Linked DNA regions of Tenggerimyces flavus. The main gene of each other region encodes a partner of the protein of the gene in region 2 in a complex. Links are inferred from orthologs where the notes say so. Each region holds a gene or a part of one and is shown on either strand. Other genes may lie near its edges.

Evidence for each region.
Region 1: the proteins of pcrA (region 2) and uvrB are in contact, whole or in part, in a crystal structure (PDB 7EGT), measured with the Thermus thermophilus proteins. The link is inferred for Tenggerimyces flavus from one-to-one orthologs. Residues at the interface, in WP_096412145.1 of Thermus thermophilus: His654, Arg656, Phe657, Gln666, Asp668, Glu669, Lys680, Arg681, Leu682, Ser683, Lys685, Tyr686, Ala687; in WP_096411307.1 of Thermus thermophilus: Glu23, Leu25, Arg26, Asp27, Gly28, Glu29, Arg30, Phe31, Arg55, Glu326, Asp327, Phe328, Glu379, Ser382, Gln383, His398, Gly400, Arg401.

What each region holds. Positions count from the first base shown.
Region 1 is NZ_JAFBCM010000001.1:4,519,305-4,522,540, reverse strand. Bases 256-3,177 are described here. They hold uvrB (excinuclease ABC subunit UvrB), read right to left. Parts: upstream 2,810-3,177; coding sequence 701-2,809; downstream 256-700. Other genes in these bases: JOD67_RS21095 (epoxide hydrolase family protein), read left to right, coding at 2,977-3,177; JOD67_RS21105 (hypothetical protein), read left to right, coding at 256-699. Also shown: more of JOD67_RS21105, read left to right, coding at 1-255; more of JOD67_RS21095, read left to right, coding at 3,178-3,236. UniProt on the Escherichia coli protein: The UvrABC repair system catalyzes the recognition and processing of DNA lesions. A damage recognition complex composed of 2 UvrA and 2 UvrB subunits scans DNA for abnormalities.
Region 2 is NZ_JAFBCM010000001.1:8,002,909-8,006,270, forward strand. Bases 94-3,141 are described here. They hold pcrA (DNA helicase PcrA), read right to left. Parts: upstream 2,771-3,141; coding sequence 416-2,770; downstream 94-415. Other genes in these bases: JOD67_RS37255 (hypothetical protein), read right to left, coding at 94-394. In the rest of the region: more of JOD67_RS37255, read right to left, coding at 1-93; JOD67_RS37265 (gamma carbonic anhydrase family protein), read right to left, coding at 3,251-3,362. UniProt on the Escherichia coli protein: A helicase with DNA-dependent ATPase activity. Unwinds DNA duplexes with 3'-5' polarity. Translocates on single-stranded DNA with 3'-5' polarity. Initiates unwinding more efficiently from a nicked substrate than double-stranded DNA.

The DNA.
Region 1 (3,236 bases), 3.5 Mb from region 2 along the record:
GACTGCAACAACTCCGCCGGCTCCAAGATCGATGCACAGGCAGCGCGTCAGCGGGAGGTGGTCGACTTCGCTCGTGGCATGGCGAGCGCCATGGTTTCGGTCACGATCCATGCTGATGGCGTGCCGCTTCGCGGCGAAGCACGATGGTCAGACCGGGGCCTGGAGATCTTCGGCGTGCCCCAGCGGAACAACCCGATGGAGCAGGCTGAACACCTCCGAACTCTCGACGCTTTCGTTGAACGAGGTACTCCGAACCCGAGCGTCGTGATCACCACCGACATGCACTTCGAGGAGGTGCACGTCCGGCTGTCATGGGTGAGATCGGCATACCTGGTGGCGTTCGCCGCGCTGGGATGGAGCTACGTCCTGCGTGACGTGATGCAGCCAATCAGGGACCAGCTTATGCGGTCCGACGAGCGCATTCTTCCTACGAACATGCTGCGCGACCCCGATGCTCCGCCTAACAAACGAAGGATGCTGCTGGTCGAGCAGCCCGACGAGCTGCGATCCCTGGCTGTCACTCTCGGCGAATGGACGGTCTTTCTCCCCGGGATCTCCCGTCCGCTCACCTACCAGCAGCTGAGCGAAGGTGTCGCGCAGACCCGCAACGGGCACAGCAGGGTTAAGTTTCGCCTGCATGGCAAGGGAGTTCCTTGGCCGAGCAGGCCGGTCTACGCCCTTGATCGGCTGACCGTCTAGGCTACTTCACTCCCGCTTCGTGCATCCCCCGCAGCTCGCGCTTGAGCTCGGAGATCTCGTCGCGCAAGCGAGCGGCTAGCTCGAACTGGAGTTGCTCCGCGGCGGAGTGCATCTGATCGTTGAGGTCCTGGATCAGATCGGCCAGGTCGGACGACGGCATGGCGACGAGGTTGCGGGCGTGTTGGCCTACTTCGGCGCGGCTGCCCAACGACGGGACCGGGGACTTGCCGCGGGACTGCTGTCGGCCGGAGCCTCCGAGCAGCTTCTGGGTGTCCTCGTCCTCGCGCGCCAGCATGTCGGTGATGTCGGCGATCTTCTTCCGCAGTGGCTGGGGGTCGACGCCGCGCTCGGTGTTGTATGCGACCTGCTTCGCCCGGCGGCGGTTGGTCTCTTCGATTGCCGACTGCATGGACGGCGTCATCGAGTCGGCGTACATGTGCACCTGGCCGGACACGTTACGGGCGGCGCGGCCGATGGTCTGGATCAGGGACGTTCCGGAACGGAGGAAGCCTTCCTTGTCCGCATCGAGGATCGCCACCAGCGACACCTCGGGGAGGTCGAGGCCCTCACGCAGCAGGTTGATGCCGACGAGAACGTCGAACTCCCCCAGCCGCAGCTCGCGCAGCAACTCCACCCGGCGCAGGGTGTCGACCTCGGAGTGCAGATACCGCACCCGAATCCCCTGCTCCAGCAGGTAGTCCGTCAGGTCCTCCGACATCTTCTTCGTCAACGTCGTGACCAGCACTCGCTCAGAACGAGCCTCGCGCAGCCGGATCTCGTGGATCAGATCGTCGATCTGCCCCTTCGTCCCCTTGATGATCACCTCGGGGTCCACCAAGCCCGTGGGCCGGATGATCTGCTCGACGAAACCGTTCGCCTTCGCCAGCTCGTACGGCCCCGGCGTCGCGGACAGGTACACCGACTGGTGGACGCGCTCCTGGAACTCCTCGAACCGCAGCGGCCGGTTGTCCATCGCCGACGGCAGCCGGAAGCCGTGCTCGACCAGCGTCCGCTTCCGCGACATGTCACCCTCGTACATCCCGCCGACCTGCGGGATCGTCACGTGCGACTCGTCGATCACCAGCAGGTAGTCCTCGGGGAAGAAGTCGAGCAACGTGCTCGGCGGCGTCCCCACGCCACGACCGTCGATGTGCCGCGAGTAGTTCTCGATGCCCGAGCACGTCCCGATCTGGCGCATCATCTCGATGTCGTACGTCGTCCGCATCCGCAGCCGCTGGGCCTCGAGCAGCTTGCCCTGCTTCTCCAACTCCGCAAGGCGTTCCTCGAGCTCGCCCTCGATCGAGCCGATCGCGCGCTCCATCCGCTCCGGCCCCGCGACGTAGTGCGTGGCCGGGAAGATCGCGACCTCCTGGTCCTCCGAGATCACCTCACCCGTCACCGGATGCATGGTCGACAGCCGCTCGACCTCGTCGCCGAAGAACTCCACCCGGATGGCGTGCTCGTCGAAGGTCTGGAAGACCTCCAACGTGTCCCCGCGCACCCGGAACGTCCCGCGCGCGCCGGACAGGTCGTTGCGCGCGTACTGCATCTGCACCAGCCGCCGCAGCAGCTGGTCGCGGTTGATCTCCTCGCCTACCTTCAGCCACTCCATCCGGGCGACGTACTCGTCCGGCGAGCCCAGGCCGTAGATGCACGACACCGTCGCCACCACGATCGTGTCGCGCCGACTCATCAGCGACTTCGTCGCGTGGTGGCGGAGCCGCTCGACCTCGTCGTTGATCGAGGAGTCCTTCTCGATGTACGTATCGGACTGCGGGACGTACGCCTCGGGCTGGTAGTAGTCGTAGTAAGAGACGAAGTACTCGACCGCGTTCTCCGGGAACAGCTGGCGCAGCTCGTTGGCGAACTGGGCGGCGAGCGTCTTGTTCGGCTCGATCACCAGCGTCGGGCGCTGCACCTGCTCGACCACCCAGGCGATGCTGGCGGTCTTGCCGGTGCCCGTCGCACCGAGCAGCACGACGTCCGTTTCGCCCGCATTGACCCTCTTCGTGATCTCCTCGATCGCCGCCGGCTGGTCACCGGACGGCGAGTAGTCGGAGACCACCTTGAACGGGGGTCCACTGCGGATGAGGTCCTTGAGCGCACGCATGCCACCAAGGTACGCGGCCCCACCGACAACGCGTCTGGGACGGCTCAGGCGTCGCGCCCGGGCCTGTGGAGGACCGGATTCGGTTGTCCGAGAAACCTGGCACCATCCTCCCCAGCACCGATCGACGCGGAGGGGAGACCGCCATGCAACGAGTGTCACGAAGAGGAATGCTGCGAACGGCCGCGGTAGCCGGCGCGGCCGCGCCTGTCAGCGCGCTGGGGTTCGCGGGTACGGCCGAGGCCGACTCGGACGTCCCGCAGCTGCGCCTACCACCGGCCACCGAGGCCGTCACACCGTTCCGGCTCAAGGTGCCGGAAGGCCTGCTGCGCGACCTCGGGCGCCGGCTCGCGGCCACCCGCTGGCCCGAGCAGGAGACCGTTCCCGACCGGAGCCAGGGCGCCCAGCTCGCGCGCGTTCGAAAGCTTGT
Region 2 (3,362 bases):
TCCCCTCCCCGAGCGCACGGGCAGCCTCGCGGCCGCGGACCGTCACGCGGATCTCGTGCGGCCCGCCCTGCGGCAGGTGCAGGACGGGAGCATCGTGACGCGGCACGTAGGAGTCGTCGAGGATCTCGAGGACGTCGCCGCGTTCGCGGGTGAAGCTGCTGAGCCAGGACGCCTCAGCATCCGCATCCGGCGGTGGCTCCTCGTCGTGGAGCTCGAGGCACACCGCCGGGGAGTGGTCATGCGTCCCGCTGTCGAACACGATCCATCCGGATCCGTGCCCGGCGATCTCTCCGTGCAGGTCGATCTCGAAGATGTTGGTGAGCTCGCCGGTAGTGCCGATCGACAGGAGGAAGCGCCCGTAGCTGACGGCGACCTCGGTGTCTGTGCTGCGCATCCCTCAGCCTGCCCGGCGAGGCTAGAGCTTCTGCACCGGCGCGTACCGGAGCAGCAGCCGCTTCACGCCCTCGGAGCCGAAGTCGACCGTGGCCTCGGCGTTGTCGCCGACGCCGCGCACGGTCACCACCGAGCCCAGGCCGAACGTGTCGTGCACCACGCGGTCGCCCGGCTCCAGCGAGGGCACCGCGCCGCCGCCGGCGGTGCGGGCCGCGCGGCGTTCGGCCCGGCGGGACGAGGACGACTTCGAATGCCAGGAGGTCTGGTCGGCCTCCGTACGCCGCCACTCGATGAGGTCCTCGGGGATCTCCGGCAGGAACCGCGACGGCGGGTTCTGCTGCGGCGCGCCCCACGAGCCACGCGAGATCGCGCGGGACACGTACAGCCGCTTCTCCGCGCGGGTGATGCCGACGTACGCGATCCGCCGCTCCTCCTCCAGCTCGGAGGGATCGTTCACCGAACGGCTGTGCGGGAAGACGCCTTCCTCCATGCCCGTAAGGAAAACGACTGGGAACTCCAGGCCCTTCGCGGTGTGCAGCGTCATCAACGTGACCACGCCGCCGTCCTCCGCGTGCTCGCCCTCCTCCTGCTCCTCGGAGTCGGGGATCTGGTCGGCGTCGGCCACCAGCGACACCTGCTCGAGGAAGTCCGACAGCAGACCCGGCGTGCCGTTCACCACCGCGGCGTCGGAGAACTCACGTGCCACCTCGATGAGCTCGCCTACGTTCTCGATCCGCGTCTTGTCCTGCGGGTCGTCGGACGCCTCGAGCTCCGCGAGGTAGCCCGTCTTCGCCATCGCCGCTTCGAGAATCTCCGCCGGCGGCACCTCGGCCTCGACCATCGCGAGCAGCTCGTCGAGCAGCGTCACGAACCCCTCGACGTTCGTCTGCGACCGGGTCGCGATGCCCGGTGCGTCGCCGGCCCTGCGCAGCGCCTGCCAGAACGTGATCCGGTCGCGCGCGGCGAGCGCCTCGATGCACGCCTCGGCGCGGTCGCCGATGCCGCGCTTGGGCACGTTCAGGATGCGCCGTAGCGAGACGGTGTCCTCGGGGTTGGACAGCAGCCGCAGGTACGCGAGCGCGTCGCGGACCTCGCGCCGCTCGTAGAAGCGCACGCCGCCGACGACCCTGTACGGCATGCCGACGCGGATGAAGATCTCCTCGAACACCCGGCTCTGCGCGTTCGTCCGGTAGAAGATCGCGACTTCCTTGGGCTTCGCTAGCTTCTCGTCGCCCAGCCGGTCGATCTCCTCCGCCACGAACTGCGCCTCGTCGTGCTCGTCGTCCGCGACGTACCCGACGATCTTGTCGCCGGCACCCGCGTCTGACCAGAGGTTCTTCGCCTTGCGGCCCTCGTTGCGGCTGATCACCGCGTTGGCGGCGGACAGGATCGTCTGGGTGGAGCGGTAGTTCTGCTCGAGCAGGATGACCTTGGCGTCCGGGAAGTCCTCCTCGAACTGGAGGATGTTGCGAATCGTCGCGCCGCGGAAGCCGTAGATCGACTGGTCCGCGTCGCCGACCACCATCAGCTCGCCGTGCGGGACTTCCGGCGCGGTCGGGTCGACCTCGGTGAGCTCGCGGACGAGGACGTACTGCGCGTGGTTGGTGTCCTGATATTCGTCGACGAGGACGTGCGCGAACTTCTCCCGGTAGTACGTCCGGGCCTCGGGGAACGCCTGCAGCAGGTGCACGGTCGTCATGATCAGGTCGTCGAAGTCGAGCGCGCTCGACTCGCGGAGCCGCTGCTGGTAGAGCGCGTAGCACTCGGCGTACGTCTTCTCGAGGTGGTTTTGCGCGACCCGCGCGGCCTCCTCGTAGTCGACGAGCTCGTTCTTGCGGTCGGAGACCCAGTTGAGGATCGCTCTTGGGTTGTAGCGCTTGGCGTCGAGATCGAGGTCGCGGCAGACGAGGGTCATGAGGCGGCGCTGGTCGGCGGCGTCGTAGATGGAGAACGAGCTCGGGTAGCCGAACCGCTTGATCTCCCGGCGCAGGATGCGGACGCAGGCGGAGTGGAACGTGCTCACCCACATGTACGACGCGGCCTTAGGCCCGATCAGCTCGGCGACGCGTTCGCGCATCTCGCCGGCGGCCTTGTTGGTGAACGTGATCGCGAGCACCGAGCTCGGCCGGGCGTTGCGCTGGGCGAGCAGCCAGGAGATGCGCCTGGTCAGCACGCGGGTCTTGCCCGAACCCGCCCCGGCGACCACGAGCAGCGGGTGTTTCTCGTGCACGACCGCGGCTCGCTGGGCAGGATTCAGCCCCTCGAGGATCGAGTCCGGGTCGCGTCGACGCGGCGCCGGGGCAGGCCGGTCGGCGTCGTCGGCCCCCTCGACGGTGACCGCGAGGGGCAGCTGGGTTTCGGTGGGCAGCGCAGTCATCGTGCAGACCAGCCTACGGTCGAGCACCGACGAAGGCTCGGCGACTCTTCGAACGTGTGTCCAACGATCATGGAAGCTCGCGAGCGACACGTCCGCCGCCACCGCCGCTTCGTTTGGATGAAGGGCACCTTCATCCAAACCTATTGGATGAAGGTGCCCTTCATCCAAAGACGTGGCGGGGGTGGGGGCGAGGTCTGGCTGGGTCGGGGGCACCCTGGTCCGAACCTATGGGACCGGGGTGCCCCCGACCCAAACCACCAGGCACGGTTCATGGCCCCATGAGACGCGCTCGCCGGTTGGATGAAGGTGCCCTTCATCCAACCGGCGACGCGTGGTGCGGACGCGACAGGGCCGATGTGCCGGTGATCATGTACGTGATCATGAAGCGAATCTGGCGCAGGGAGCTGCAACGCCTACATGATCACGTTCATGATCACGGGCGCCCGCGGACGGCGTGGGGGTTTCGAAGCGAGCCGGCGGTCAGAGGAGCTCGTCGTTCGCGTGCTCGCCGAACTCCGCCACCCGTGCCTCGGTCACCTGTTGGTAGCGCGCTACGCGGTCCTCGAAGCGGGTCGACACCCCGAACGCCGCC